2 regions of the Roseateles amylovorans genome follow, and region 1 is predicted to be linked to the other one. Evidence: riboswitches for the same ligand, from Rfam matches in the RefSeq annotation. Region 1 holds a riboswitch; the other holds the start of a gene.
The links. Region 1 has a riboswitch for S-adenosylhomocysteine ahead of metH (methionine synthase). Riboswitches for the same ligand answer to the same signal wherever they lie in the genome.

Region 1 (7,723 bases):
CACCGTCACCGACGCGTCCGGGCGCATCCTGTCCGGCCAGACCGTCACCGCCTTCTGGCACTCGGTCCGCCATGCGCGGCCGCTGGCCGTCGGCCTGAACTGCGCGCTCGGCGCCGCCCTGATGCGGCCCTATATCGAGGAACTGGCCAAAGCGGCCGGTGATACCCCGATCTCCTGCTATCCGAATGCGGGGTTGCCCAATCCGATGAGCGACACCGGCTTCGACGAAACACCCGATGTGACCGGACGGCTCGTCGGCGAGTTCGCGGCAGCGGGCTTCCTCAATATCGCCGGAGGATGCTGCGGGACCACGCCCGACCACATTCGCGCGATTGCCAAGAGCGTGTCGGCCTACCGGCCCCGAGCGGTGGGGGAAAAGCTCTTCAGCGGTTTGGTGGAGGCCTGAGCGCGAGCCCGCGAGGCCTTCGTCACAGGCCTGGGCGGGCGAACCGAGCGGCGAGTCCTGACCTCGCGGTGCGCGGCCGATGGACGCGGCGGCGTCAGTACAGCTTCAGCATCGTTTCCATGTGAATGCGCAGGCGCAGCTCATGCGGCGCCAGACTCACACTGATGGCCTGCGCCGGCAGGCGCGTGTCGCGCAACACCGGCGTGGTCAGCGGGCTGCCGCTTTTGCCCACCAGCGCCGCCACGGTCGGCTCATTCGCGCTGTGGCCGCGCTTGATGACCATGCCCTCTTCGCCGTTGGCCAGACGCACCAGCGAGCCGGGGGGATACAGGCCGATGGACTTGATCAGGGCAATGCCCGCTTCATCCGGCTGCTTGAGTTCGTCCAGATAGATGGCCCGGGCCGCCTGCGCGGCGGACAGCGCCCGCCGGTGGCGCCGCGGGCTCAGCCGCGCACCGTAGACATCGATGCGCCGCAGCAGCCGCCCCATGAGCTCGCCGTCGCCCCGCGGGGCCAGCGGACCCGGGCCGGCGTCATGGTGCAGGCGCACCGCGCCGAGCCAGGCGTCGTCGGTCACGCCCATCTCGCGCAGCAGCACGGCGGCCCGGTCGCCGTGACCGGCCAGTTGCTCACGCTGGGCGCCGTTCAGGCCGTCCGATCGGAGCGCGTGCTGGTCCTGCTGCTGCGTGATGCTCAGGTTCATCGTCAGCGCCGCCAGACCCAGCGAACGCCGCCGGGCGTCGTCCCAGCCCAGTTGCCGGGCGGTGAGCTCCGACAGGCCCAGCGACAGCAGCGCATGCCGCGCGCTGTACTGCTGCGACTCCTGGCCGGCGTCGTGGATCAGCAGCGCCAGCGAGGCGTCGGGCTGACGGGTCAGCCGGGCCAGCACGCTGTCCAGCAATTGCGTCAGGCGCGGCAGGAAGTCGGGGCGCTCCGGCGATCGCAGCACCTGCTGCGCATGCCATTGCAGGTCGGACCAGGCGGCCGCATCGCTGACCTCCAACGGTGCGGGCCGGGTGGCGCCGCGCTCCGCATGGAAGTCGGTGCGCTGGTAATCCGCCTCCGCACGGGCAATCTGCGACAGCGACGCACCTTGCAGCACCATCGTGTCCAGCTTGAAGTTCAACGCGCGCTGGTATTCGCGAGTCTCGTGGGCCTGGACGAACGGGCCGCGCGCAATCAGCTCGCGCACCTGAGGGGTGTCGGGCAGCGCATTGCCGGCCGCGAACAGAAGATGCCCGGCACTGTCGCGCAGTGAGAACGTCAGCACCTGTCCGGTGCGCAGGCTGTGGGGGGGGAGTTGGACCAGATCCATGGCGCGGGGCACGTCGGGTGGCACACCGATGGTTCCCTCCGTCCGGTGGTGCCGCTTCGTGCCGAAGTTGTCGTTATGGTTGTCGTCACAGGTTATCGGCCCGTGAAAGCATACGCTTGAGCCGGCGTTTTTACCGGGTCCCACCCCCCGCCAAGGGGGCGACGATCGTTAGAATGCGTGGCGTTTTCCCTGTTTCCTGTGTCCGAGGAGCGTTGCGATGGGCCGTTGCCGGCCCGCCAGGCTCGGATCGACGGTGTCGCCCGCTGCTGCGGAGCCGCCACCGCCTGACAACGACGCTCACCGTCCCGACTGGCTCGGGGTTGCGGTGAGTTGCGCGGCCCCCATCCATCGTCCGAAGCGTCGAAAGAGATCACCGAGGCCGCCATGTCCGCCAATTCCACCCGTTCCGCCGGTGCCGCCCAAGCTGCTGGATCCGCAGAATCCGCTGAATCCGTCCAGCGCGCCGCCCACGCGGCGTCGGTCGTCCCGCCGATGAAGCTGGCCGGTCTGGAGCCGGTGGCCATCGGCGCCGGCACGCTGTTCGTCAACATCGGCGAGCGCACCAACGTCACCGGCTCCAAGGCCTTTGCCCGGCTGATCCTGAACGGCGAATTCGAAGCCGCGCTGGGCGTCGCCCGCCAGCAGGTGGAAAACGGCGCCCAGGTGATCGACATCAACATGGACGAGGCCATGCTCGACAGCAAGGCCGCGATGGTGCGCTTCCTCAACCTGATCGCCTCCGAGCCGGAGATCGCGCGGGTGCCGATCATGATCGACTCCTCCAAGTGGGAGGTGATCGAGGCCGGCCTGAAATGCATCCAGGGCAAGGGCATCGTCAATTCGATCTCGCTCAAGGAGGGCGAGCCCGAGTTCCGCCGCCAGGCCAAGCTGATCCGCCGCTACGGCGCCGCCGCGGTGGTGATGGCCTTCGACGAGACCGGCCAGGCCGACACCTACCAGCGCAAGGTCGAGATCTGCGAGCGGGCCTACCGGCTGCTGGTCGACGAGATCGGTTTCCCGCCGGAAGACATCATCTTCGACCCCAACATCTTCGCGATCGCCACCGGCATCGAGGAGCACAACAACTACGCGGTCGACTTCATCAACGCCACCCGCTGGATCAAGCAGAACCTGCCCGGCGCCAAGGTCAGCGGTGGCGTGTCCAACGTGTCGTTCAGCTTCCGCGGCAATGAGCCGGTGCGTGAGGCCATCCACACCGTGTTTCTCTATCACGCCATCCAGGCGGGGATGGACATGGGCATCGTCAACGCCGGCATGGTCGGCGTGTATGACGAGATCCCCGTCGATCTGCGTGAGCGGGTCGAGGACGTGGTGCTCAATCGCCGTGACGATGCCACCGAGCGGCTGCTCGAGGTGGCGGAGACGGTCAAGGGCGCGGCCAAGGACGACACCGCCAAGCTCGCCTGGCGCGCCGGCGATGTGGCCGCGCGGCTGTCGCATGCGCTGATCCACGGCATCACCGACTTCATCGTGGAAGACACCGAGGAAGCCTGGCAGGCGATCCAGGCACGTGGCGGTCGGCCGCTGCATGTGATCGAAGGCCCGCTGATGGCCGGCATGAATGTGGTGGGCGACCTGTTCGGCGCCGGCAAGATGTTCCTGCCCCAGGTGGTGAAGAGTGCGCGGGTGATGAAGTCCGCCGTGGCGCACCTGGTGCCCTACATCGAAGAGGAAAAGCGCCGCATGGAGGCCGCCGGTGACGATGTCCGCTCCAAGGGCAAGATCGTTATCGCCACGGTGAAGGGCGATGTGCACGACATCGGCAAGAACATCGTCACCGTGGTCCTGCAGTGCAACAACTTCGAGGTGGTGAACATGGGCGTGATGGTCCCGTGTCAGGACATCCTGGCCAAGGCCAAGGTCGAAGGCGCGGACATCATCGGCCTGTCCGGCCTGATCACGCCCAGCCTCGAGGAAATGCAGCATGTCGCGGCCGAGATGCAGCGCGACGACTACTTCCGCATGAAGAAGATCCCGCTGCTCATCGGTGGCGCCACCACCAGCCGGGTGCACACCGCGGTGAAGATCTCGCCGCATTACGAAGGCCCGGTGGTGTATGTGCCGGATGCGTCGCGCTCGGTGGGCGTGTGCTCGGACCTGCTGTCCGATGAGCGTGCGACCCGCTTCATCGACGAACTGAAGTCGGATTATGAGAAGGTCCGGGTGCTGCATGCCAACAAGAAGCAGACCCCGCTGGTGCCGCTGGCCGAGGCCCGCGCCAACAAGCTGAAGGCCGACTTCGCCAGCTATCAGCCGCCGCAGCCGAAGTTCATCGGCCGGCGCCAGTTCCGCAACTACGACCTGGCCGAGCTGGCGCCGTGCATCGATTGGGCGCCGTTCTTCCAGACCTGGGACCTGGCCGGCCCGTTCCCGGCGATCCTCAAGGATGAGATTGTCGGCACCGAGGCGCAGCGGGTCTTCAGCGATGGCAAGCGGATGCTGCAGCGTCTGATCGAAGGCCGGTGGCTGACGGCCAACGGCGTGCTCGGGCTCTATCCGGCGGCCCAGGTCAATGACGACGACATCGAGATCTACAGCGATGAATCCCGCAGCGAGGTGTTGATGACCTGGCGCGGTCTGCGCATGCAGTCGGAGCGTCCGGTGGTGGACGGGGTGCGTCGCCCTAACCGCGCATTGGCTGACTACATCGCCGCCAAGGGCAGCGTGCCCGACTACATCGGCCTGTTCGCGGTCACCGCCGGCATCGGCGTGGATCGCAAGGAAGCGCAGTTCATGGCCGACCATGACGACTACTCCGCGATCATGCTGAAGGCCCTGGCCGACCGTCTGGCCGAGGCCTTCGCGGAGCGGCTGCACCAGCGGGTGCGGCAGGAATTCTGGGGCTACGCACCGGAAGAGTCGCTCAGCAACGAGCAACTGATCCAGGAGCGCTACCGCGGCATCCGTCCCGCACCCGGCTATCCGGCCTGCCCGGATCATCTGGTCAAGCGCGACCTGTTCCGGGTGCTGCAGTGCGAAGACGTCGGCATGGCGCTCACCGAGGGCATGGCGATGACGCCGGCGGCGAGCGTCAGCGGCTTCTATTTCGCGCATCCGGAGTCGGCTTACTTCAATGTGGGCCGCATCGGCGATGACCAGGTGGCCGACTGGGCCGCGCGGATGGCGCTGGATCAGGTCGATGCTCGCCGGGCGTTGGCGCCTCTGATCGGTTGAACCCCTGCGCCTGCTGTCCCCGGCAGGCGCTTCTCGCCTCGCGCCTCGCGCCTCGCGCCTCGCTTTTTGCGCCTCTCGCGCTACCCCCTGCTGCGCGATCGCCCGCACCAACAGGGTCCATTCGGCCCCTGTCGGGTCGTTGTGCGGACCGACGTGTGGCGCGTCGTTCCCCCGCCTCTTTGTTTCATTGCGTGTCCGCCGTCGGCGCGAGGCGGGCCGCAGGCGTTGTAAAGCGGTGAAGAGGCTGCGAACGGGGTGTTGTCCTACCCCGGGGCTGGTTTCAGGCGTTTACAAACGGAACAGGGTCGAGGCGCCTGGACTTGTAACAGCGTGGCATTCTTCGCTCCATCACAGCCCACCGGGGCAACAACCATAAGAGGTGAATCATGGCGATGAGTAGCAACCAGAAGATGATCGCGGGCGTGGCGGGCGCCGCTGTGGTGGCCGTGGCCGCCTTCATGGCCGGTCGCCATCAGTCGGCGCCGGAAGGCCCGATGACGGCGGGCAACACCGCCAACGCGGTGGATGAGGCCAATGCAGCGAAGCAATCGGGCAACGACGCCGTGCCGGCCCAGCGCAACAACAATGGCAACGGCAACGGCAACTCGAATACGAACCAGCGCGTGGCCAACAACGGCCGTTCGAACAACGGCGACAGCGGCGGTTATGCCGACAGCAACGGCAACAACGCCACGCAGCAGGCAGTGCCACGGCTGTGCGCCGAGTGCGCCACGGTGGTCTCGGTGCGTCAGGAGACGCGTGAAGGCAAGGGCTCGGGCATCGGCGTCGTCGGCGGCGCGGTGATCGGCGGCCTGCTGGGCAACCAGATCGGCGGCGGCACTGGCAAAAAGGTCGCGACCGTGGGTGGTGCGGTGGCCGGCGGTTACGCGGGCAACGAGATCGAAAAGCGCCAGCGCAGCACCACCGTGTGGGTGGTTCGCCTGCGCAACGCGGACCAGAGCACCCGCAACATGGAATTCAGCCATGACCCGCAGGTGCAGAACGGCGATGTGGTGCGCGCCCGTGATGGCCGCCTGGAGCGCCAGTAAGCACGGAGGCGATCGCCCGCTCCGGGTGATCGCAGGGCGCGGCAGTGACCGCGCCTAGGGCACGCACCAATCTGATTGGTGAGCAAGCCGTCGAGTGGCCGAGCAGGTCGCCGACGGCTTTTTGCCAACTCGCGACGAACAACCCAGCAGCGCCTTTCAGCAGATCGTCAGCGTCATTCCACTGCGTTGCGACGATGCAGACAGACGCCGCCGTCTAGGCAGGTACGCGCACCGGAGACAGATCGGTGCGATCAGGTGGGCATTGATGCCGGACCCGACTTTGCGTTTCTGGTTCAAAGTCGGCTGCTCAACGCTTTCAGGCGTTGCATGACCAGGTCAGCACGCTCCTCCTCGGCGATCAGGCCGGGCAGCACGTTCGAAAAGTCCCGGTGCGTCAGCAGTTGGTCAAGTGCGCCGGCCACAGCGCGGCGAAGCTCGGCTGGGGCGGCGGCCATTTCATCGACGAGTTCCTCGCGCCCGTCGACGATGTTCAGCACATCTTCAAGATCGTGGCTGGTCATGAAGTCGCCGCCGCCTCGGCTGGCAAAGGCTTCCAGCTTGGTGGCAACAAATGCCACCGCGCTCACCAGCCGAATCGCCACGTCTTGGCCCAAGTCCACAGATACGGCAGTCTCTATCGCATAGGGATACCAGCGGTTGGAAAAGCCCAGCACCTCAGGCTGGACGGGCATCAGATCGAAGAGCACACCTGACGATTTGTGCACCCAGCGGCATATCACATCGCTGCTGACATCGCGAATGAACCCCCGCGCGGCCACCGCCTCCTCCATGCGGTGGAACGTGGCTCGGCTGGCATTCACCACCGCATCCACGTCGCGGGTGGCTCGAACCGGGTCGGCCAGGGGGTCGGTCACGAGCAGGCCGGCCACGGCACCGCCGACGAACACGATTTGCTCTCTCAGCTCGCCCAGCGCCTCTGCAATGTGGCGCAGATGGGGGAGATTCGGGTCATCGGGTTGCATGGCCAACAGCCTCACCTTCCGAATCGAATCGCATCAGTTCGGCTTCCATCAGCTTGGCTGCCAAGTTTCTTTCGCGCGCCCGCCCCATGCGCAAGGCATCCAGCAAGGCCAGCAGGCGATGCAGCGCCGGATCAGCCAATGCGGCCTGCGGTACGGTGCGGTAAAGCGGGGCGAGCGTGGGCCCCTTGGCACTGCCGGTGGGGTGTGCCCATACGGGAGCCTCTCCCGGGGCCGCAGTCAGTTGGCTGGCCAATGGCTCAGCACCGAAGGCTGTCGGCACACCACGCTTGACCGCTCCGGGCGTGGCTGGCCAGACATAGCGGGCGCCATGCAGGATAAATTCCAGCAGGCTCGGCCTCACCGGCGACCATTCGCCGCGCGCAGGTGCCACGGCCAGGCCGCATGCCACGGCGCGCTTGACGCTGGCATGGACCTCCGAAGCGCTGATGGCCAGTGCGTCGCCCAGCGCAGCGTAGGTCCAACGCTGCGGTGGATGGGCTGCGACCTTCAGCAGCACCAGCAAATCTTGAGGTTTCAGTTCCATGTCTTGGCGATATTCGCTATTCGCGAATTGCGAATTTCGCCGATGGGCGCAGTTTTGGCAAGCCGTGCAGGGGCAAGCCCCCCGCTCACATGGCTGACCCCCTCCTGGGGGCAGCGTGAGTTCGGGCAGAAAACAGTTCATTGAAATTCACCTTTGCTTCGCATACGACCTCACTGAAGACCTCTCCAGCCTCATCTGCGCTGCTGGGGGCGCGGCGGCGTCCCTGCTGCG
Region 2 (7,723 bases), 310 kb from region 1:
AGCTATTGAACGGCCGGCGAGCGCCTGTTTTGTTGACCTGGAACAAGCCTGGCGCGCAGCGAGCCGGTCACCGGCCGCTGCTTGCGGCAGATCAACGTTCGGCCGACAGACCGAGGCGTTGGCACAACGCCAGCGTCAGTGCCGACTGATTGAGCGTATAGAAGTGCAAGCCCGGGACGCCGCCAGCGATCAGCCGCTCGCACAGGCGGGTGACCACCTCCAGGCCGAAGGCGCGCACCGAGGCCGCATCGTCCATGTAGCCTTCCATCTTCAACGCCACCCAGCGCGGGATCTCGATGCCGTCGCGCTGCGCGAACTGGGCGATGCGGGCGTAGTTGTTGATCGGCATGATGCCCGGCACGATGGGCACGTCCACGCCGAGCGCCCGCACCGCATCGACGAAGTGGAAGTAGGCATCCGGGTTGTAGAAGAACTGGGTGATGGCACCGCTGGCACCGGCTTTCACCTTGTCGGCGAAGAACTGCAGGTCGCGGGCGGCATAGCGTTGCTGCGGGTGGTATTCGGGGTAGGCGGCGACCTCGATGTCCCAATCGTCGCCCTGGGTCTCGCGGATGAAGCGCACCAGCTCGGCGGCATAACGGAACTCGCCGGCCGTGGCGGTGCCGCTGGGCAAATCGCCACGCAGGGCCACGACGCGCCGGATGTTCTGGGCGCGATAGGTGCTGAGGATCTCCGCAATGTTCTCGCGGGTGGAGCCGACGCACGACAGATGGGGCGCGGCCTCGAAGCCCTGGCTGGCGATGTCGGCCACGGTGGCCAGCGTCTTCTCGCGGGTGGAGCCGCCGGCGCCATAGGTGACGCTGAAGTAGTGCGGATTCACCGCGCGCAATTCCTGCACCACGGTCTTGAGCTTCTCGGTGCCGACGGGGGTGTTGGGCGGGAAGAATTCGATGCTGACCGGGGTCGTCATGTGGCGTCCTTGGCGTCTGGAGAAATCGGGGCCGAAGCGGATCGGCGGGAAGCGGCGCTTGCCGGTGGCGCGGCGGCCACGTCCGGCCGGCTCGCCCACAGGAAGAATTCGCGGTTGCCGTCGCCACCGGCGATGGCGCTGTCAAACCAGCCGCGCACGGTCCAGCCGAGCGCAATGGCGGCGGCATGAGCCTGCTCGGCCAGCGCGGGATAGAGCGAGGGATCCTTGACCAAGCCGCCCTTGCCGATGGCCTGAGGACCGAGTTCGAACTGGGGCTTGATCAACAGCAGCACCTGACCCTGGGCAGACAGCCAGCGATCGAGATGGGGCAGGGCGCCGATCATCGAAATGAAGCTCAGGTCGCCGACGATCAACGCAAAGCCGCCGGCGGGCGCGAGGGTTTGCAGCGCTGAGGTGTCGAGCTCCCGGACATGGGTGCCTTCCAACGCGCTCACGCGGGCATCGGCCTGAAGGTTGGGGTGCAGTTGGCCGTGTCCCACATCGACGCCGACCACGGCGGCAGCGCCGGCCTTCAGCAGGCAGTCGGTGAAGCCGCCGGTGCTTTGGCCGATGTCGAGCGCGATCAGGCCGGACACGTCGAGCCCGGACGCACGCAGTGCGCCTTCAAGCTTCAGGCCGCCGCGCGAGACATAGCGCAGTTCGGCGTTGTCGGTGATGCGGAGTTCGGCATGGTCCGGCAGCGCTTCGCCGGCCTTCTTCAGCGGCACCCAGCCTTTGGGCGAGGCCCACTGCACGGCGCCTCGCTCGATCAGCCGCTGGGCGGCGGATCGCGTGGGAGCCAGTCCGGCGGCCACGATGAATTGATCGGCTCTCATCGCATCAGGGGCGGGAAGTCAGCATGTCGGATCCCGCAGGATCCATGAAATCGTGAAGGCACCGAAGGCCCGCCACCGTCTCGACGGACGATGGCGTGGCTTTCAGTCGCCGAAACATCGGGGGTCCCGAGGCAATGCGGCATCTCAACATCGACTGTGTGGATCTTGAGATGTCTCGGTGTCTCGGCGTGTCGCGAGCGGGTGCCAGGCTAGGCGCGGGAGGACCCGAAGACCGGAGCGTAGCGGCGCTACGTGAGGATCTTCGGGGCGACCCGCAACGACGCATGGCGCCTGCTCGCGGCGCGCCCGCTCAATACCGGTAGGTGTCGGGCTTGAAGGGGCCCTGCTTCGACACGCCGATGTAGGCGGCCTGCTCCTCGGTCAGCTCCGACAACTGCGCATTCAGCGTCTTCAGCTGCAGCCGCGCGACCTTCTCATCCAGATGCTTGGGCAGCACATACACCTTGCCGATGGCGTAGGCGTCCTTGTGCGCGAACAACTCGATCTGCGCGATGGTCTGGTTGGCGAAGCTCGACGACATCACATAGCTCGGGTGGCCGGTGCCGCAGCCCAGATTCACCAGACGGCCCTTGGCCAGCAGGATGATGCGCTTGCCGTCCGGGAAGATCACATGGTCGACCTGCGGCTTGATCTCTTCCCACTCGTACTTTTCCAGCGAGGCGACATCGATTTCATTGTCGAAATGGCCGATGTTGCAGACGATGGCGTTGTGCTTCATCGCGGCCATGTGCTCATGGCGGATGACGTTCTTGTTGCCGGTGGTGGTGACGAAGATGTCGGCCTTGTCGGCGGCGTACTCCATGGTCACCACGCGGTAGCCTTCCATCGCGGCCTGCAGGGCGCAGATCGGATCGATCTCGGTCACCCACACCTGAGCCGACAGGGCACGCATGGCCTGGGCCGAGCCCTTGCCCACGTCGCCGTAGCCGGCGATGACGGCGATCTTGCCGGCGATCATCACGTCGGTGGCGCGCTTGATGCCATCCACCAGCGATTCACGGCAGCCGTAGAGGTTGTCGAACTTGCTCTTGGTGACCGAGTCGTTGACGTTGATCGCGCGGAACAGCAGGGTGCCCTTGTCGGACATTTCCTTGAGGCGATGCACGCCGGTGGTGGTTTCCTCGGTCACGCCGATGATCTCGGCGCTCTTGCGGGTGTACCAGGTGGCGTCTTCGGCGATCTTCTTCTTGATCGCGGCGAACAGCACGCGCTCTTCCTCGCTGCCCGGATGCGCCAGCACCGACAGATCCTTCTCGGCCTTCTGGCCCAGGTGCATCAGCAGCGTCGCATCGCCGCCGTCGTCCAGGATCATGTTGGGGCCTTCGCCCGGGGTGCCCTTGGCGCCGAATTCGAAGATGCGGTGGGTGTAGTCCCAGTAGTCTTCCAGCGTCTCGCCCTTGTAGGCGAAGACCGGCGTACCGGCGGCCACCAGCGCGGCGGCGGCGTGGTCCTGGGTGGAGAAGATGTTGCACGAGGCCCAGCGGACCTCGGCACCCAGCGCCTGCAGCGTCTCCACCAGCACGCCGGTCTGGATGGTCATGTGCAGCGAGCCGGTGATGCGGGCGCCCTTGAGCGGCTGGGCTGCGGCGTATTCCTCGCGGATGGCCATCAGCGCCGGCATTTCGCTTTCGGCGATCTTGAGTTCCTTGCGGCCCCAATCGGACAGCGACAGGTCTTTGATCAGGTACTGGTCTTGTGCCAGGGGCTTGAGTTGGGCGTTCAATTGGGCGTTCATGCGGGCGTTCATGCGGGCTCCTACGGGGGTAGAGCCGTTGACGCCCGAGGGGCAGGATGCGGAGCTGAGTGCAGCGCCGAGCGGCCATGCCGCTCAAGCCTCACCCGGCCGCCAAAGGGTCAACGGGTGAGCGCGGTTGCCAATGCCGGGCGACGATCGCCGCACGGCGGTTCCGAGCCTGGCCTCTGACGATGGGAGGTTGCAACGCTCCTCGGAACAGGCGGGATTGTAGACAGGTTTGCCGTGGCGTCGAGTGCCCCGCACCGGCCCGGGGGCACAATCGCCGGCCATGCGACCGCTGAGTTCCTGTTCCCGTGAAGAATGGCGCGCCGTGAGCGGCGTGCTGACCGACATCGACGACACCCTGACCGACGACGGCGCCCTCCCCCCCGCCGCGCTCGACGCGCTGCACCGCCTGCAGGCCGCCCGGATTCCGGTCATCGCCATCACCGGTCGGCCGGCGGGCTGGAGCGAGCCCTTTGCGATCTCGTGGCCGGTCCAGGGCATCGTCGCCGAAAACGGTGGCGTGCTGCTGCATCGCGAGGGCGAGCATCTGCGCACCGAGTTCACCCAGCCCGATGAGATGCGCGCCGCCAATGCCGAGCGCCTGCATCGCTGCGCCGCCGACATCCTCGCCCGGGTGCCGGGCGCCACGCTGGCCCGGGACAGCGCGGGCCGCCTGACCGACATCGCGATCGACCACAGCGAGTTCAGCACCCTGAGCGACGAGGCGATTGCCGTGGTCTGCGACCTCATGCGGTCCCACGGCCTGACGGCGACCGTCAGCTCCATCCACATCAACGGCTGGATCGGCCACCACAGCAAATGGACCGCAGCGCATTGGGCGGTGCAGCGTCTCACCGGTCAGGCGTTCGATCCGGCGCAGTGGGTCTATGTGGGCGACTCCACCAACGACCAGTTGATGTTCGAACGCGTGCCGCTGTCGGTCGGAGTGGCCAACGTGCGCCGCTTCCTGCCGATGCTGGCGCACCTGCCGGCCTATGTGACCGAGGGCGAGCGAGGGGTGGGATTCGCGGAAGTGGCTGTGGCGATGTTGGCGGCACGGGACCGATGAAGCCCGGTTGACGCGGGTCGCGGCATGCGTGTGCCAGCGTGGTGAAAGCCCGTAGGCGAACCGTCATCGGATCGTGCAAGCCATGGCATGGATCGGGCACGCCGGGTGGCGTGCCCATTCCTACGATGACTGCACCGTCGTCGATCCCTGCAGTGCCGCCGAGTTCAAGCGCACTGCATGCCTCGCGGCGTTGCCTCCACTCATCACAGGAAACCCCGCCATGTCCAAGATCTGGTTCATCACCGGCGCCAACCGCGGCATCGGTCTGGAAATCGTCAAGTCCGCACTGGCCGCGGGCGACAAGGTCGTCGCCACCGCCCGCCAGCCCGATACGCTCCGCGCCGCTTTGGCCGAGCAGGTGGCCACCGAGCAATTGCTCTGTCTGCCGCTGGACGTCAGCCGCGAGGCCGATGCGGTCCAGGCGGTGGAACAGGCGCTCGCGCACTTCGGTCGCATCGATGTGCTGGTCAACAACGCGGGCTACGGCCAGTTCGGTCTGTTCGAAGAGATCGCGACCGCCGACATCGCCCGTCAGTTCGACACCAACGTCTTCGGCCTGATGAGCGTCACCCGCGCCGTGCTGCCCGCCATGCGTCGACAACGCAGCGGGCAGATCTTCAACGTCTCGTCGGTCGCGGGCTTCATGGCGTTCTCCGGCTCCTCGCTCTATTGCGCCACCAAGTTCGCCGTCACCGGCTTCTCGGCATCGCTGGCGATGGAAGTGGCCGGCTTCGGCATTCGTGTCACCATCGTGGAACCCGGCTTCTTCCGGACCGATTTTCTCGATGCCAGCTCGGTCCGCTACAGCGACGCCAAGATCGCCGACTACGCCCGGTTGCCCGAGCCTCCGCAAAGCCGATTCGATGCCTATCACACCCGCCAGCCGGGCGATCCCGCCAAGCTGGGGCCGGCGCTGGTGCAGATCGCCAACATGGAACAGCCGCCGCTGCATTTCGTGGCCGGCTCCGACGCGGTGGGATTTGCGGAGCAGACCTTCGGTCAACGCCTGGCCGAGGTGCGCGCGCATGCCGCGCTGTCGGCTTCACTGGATGGGGACTTCTGACACCGAATGAAGGCGCCACTGAAGCGACGCTGATGGGGTGCTGACGAGGTGTTGACGAGGTGCTGACGAGGCGCTGACACGGCGCTGATACGGGCCCCGCTCGGCGGGGCCTCACCCGCCGACGCGAGCCCATGCCGCCGGATGTTCCCAATCTCAGGCGTTCCCGATCTCAGGCCGGCAGGCGCACCGCTTCACCATCGCGCCGGCGGATCGCATCCCGCGACGGCGGCGCGCCGAACAGCCGGCTGTATTCGCGGCTGAACTGCGACGGACTTTCATAGCCCACCGCATGACCCGCGCGGGCCACTTCCAGCCCTTCGGCAATCAGCAGCCGACGGGCCTCCTGCAGCCGCAGCTGCTTCTGATACTGCAGCGGACTCATGGCGGTCAGCGCGCGGAAGTGCTGGTGCAGCGAGGAGGTGCTCATGTGCGCCTCCCTGGCCAGTGCCTCGATGCGCAGCGGCTGCGCATAGTGTTGCTTGAGCCAGCGGATCGCACGGTGGATCCGCTGGGTCTGGCTGTCGCTGCGGGCCACCTGCGCCAGGCGCTCGCCCTGCTCGCTGCGCAACACCCGGTAGACCAGCTCGCGCATCGCCATCGGGCCCAGCGTCGCCTGGTCCTGCGGATGGTCCAGCAGATCCAGCAGCCGCGCGGTGGCATCCAGCATGGCGTCGGTGACCGGGCTCAGGAACAGGCCGCGGCTGATCTCGTTCGCATGGCCGGCCACCGCATGGGCGTTGCCCGACGGCGCGGCGCGCGGCGGCCCCAACTGCACCAGCAAGTCGGCGATCTCCGCGGGATCGAAGTCCAGGCGCAGGCAAAGGTACGGCCGCTCCGGCGAGGCCTGGAACACGCGTCCGGCCACCGGCAGATCGGTGGTGAACACCATGAACTGCGACGCGTCGTAGCTCAGGCGCTCGTCGCCCAGCTGGATCTCTTTCGCACCCTGGACGACCAGGCACAGCGCGGCCGGCTGCATTGCATGGATCAGCTCGACACCCGGCGACCCCATGCGGATGGTCCACAGCCGAGGGAAGGCGGTGGACCAGACGCCGTCGCGCGGCGCGTGTCGATCCAGGCTCAGGATCAGGCGATCCAGCACGTCGGACATCGGATGCTCCTGACCTGCCATGCTCAGCTGACGCGCAGCAGTTGCTCGATGTCCGCCCGCGGCGGCGTGCCGAACAGCCGCCGGTATTCGCGGCTGAACTGCGAGGCGCTTTCATAGCCGACCTGATGCGCCGCGCTGGCCGCATCCAGTCCTTCGGCCAGCATCAGCCGCCGCGCATGCTGCAGCCGCAACTGCTTCTGATATTGCATCGGCGACATGCTGGTCAACTGCTTGAAGCGCTGGTGCAAGGTGGACGGGCTCATGTGCGCCACCGCCGCCAGTTCGTCGATGCTGACGGCTTCGTTGAAGCGGCGGTTCAGTTCGTCGATGGCGCGGGACAGGCGGCGGGTGGCGCCGTCCTGCTGCGCCAGGGTGCGCAGCCGCGGTCCCAGCGGACCGGTCAGCACCCGGTAGAAGATCTCACGCTGCAGCAGCGGGCCCATCACCCGCTGGTCCTGCGGCGCATCCAGCAGCTGCATCAACCGCAGCGTGGCGCTGAGCAGCGATTCCGACACCGGCGCCACATTCAGCCCGGACTGCGCCTGCGGCGTGGCGTCCGTCGACGAGGGGCCGACCTCCAGCATCAGGTCGGCCAGCGTCTGGGTGTCGCAGCTCACCCGCACGCACAGGTAGGGGCGGTCCGGCGTCGCGTCGATCACCTGACCGCGCGGCAGCACCGTCATCGACACCAGCAGGAAATGCAGCGGGTCGTAATAGAGCGTCTCGGTGCCCAACGCCACCATCTTGCGGCCTTGCAGCACGATGACCAGACCGGGCTCGTAGAGCGCCGGGCCCGGTTTGGGCGAGGTGCAGCCGGCGCGGATCAGATGCAGGCAGGACACGGCGGTGGCGTGAGACCCGTCGCCGGGCACGTGCCGCATCGTCAGATCCACCATCTGGGCACGGAGCGCCTGCAGCTCATCGGCGATGGGGAGCGGGGTGGGAGCAACC

Region 2: another riboswitch for S-adenosylhomocysteine. It lies ahead of ahcY (adenosylhomocysteinase); the one in region 1 lies ahead of metH (methionine synthase).

Annotation. Positions count from the first base shown of each region.
Region 1 covers NZ_CP104562.2:501,573-509,295, forward strand. Annotated here, with positions in the region: gene N4261_RS02165 (homocysteine S-methyltransferase family protein) at 1-406, shown strand, start outside; gene N4261_RS02170 (HD-GYP domain-containing protein) at 501-1,721, opposite strand; S-adenosyl-L-homocysteine riboswitch at 1,920-2,027, shown strand; gene metH (methionine synthase) at 2,106-4,916, shown strand; gene N4261_RS02180 (glycine zipper 2TM domain-containing protein) at 5,303-5,965, shown strand; gene N4261_RS02185 (hypothetical protein) at 6,259-6,948, opposite strand; gene N4261_RS02190 (hypothetical protein) at 6,935-7,492, opposite strand.
Region 2 covers NZ_CP104562.2:812,813-820,535, forward strand. Annotated here, with positions in the region: gene metF (methylenetetrahydrofolate reductase [NAD(P)H]) at 92-931, opposite strand; gene N4261_RS03565 (TlyA family RNA methyltransferase) at 928-1,767, opposite strand; gene ahcY (adenosylhomocysteinase) at 2,078-3,511, opposite strand; S-adenosyl-L-homocysteine riboswitch at 3,645-3,742, opposite strand; gene N4261_RS03575 (HAD family hydrolase) at 3,813-4,598, shown strand; gene N4261_RS03580 (SDR family NAD(P)-dependent oxidoreductase) at 4,819-5,661, shown strand; gene N4261_RS03585 (AraC family transcriptional regulator) at 5,831-6,772, opposite strand; gene N4261_RS03590 (AraC family transcriptional regulator) at 6,796-7,723, opposite strand, start outside.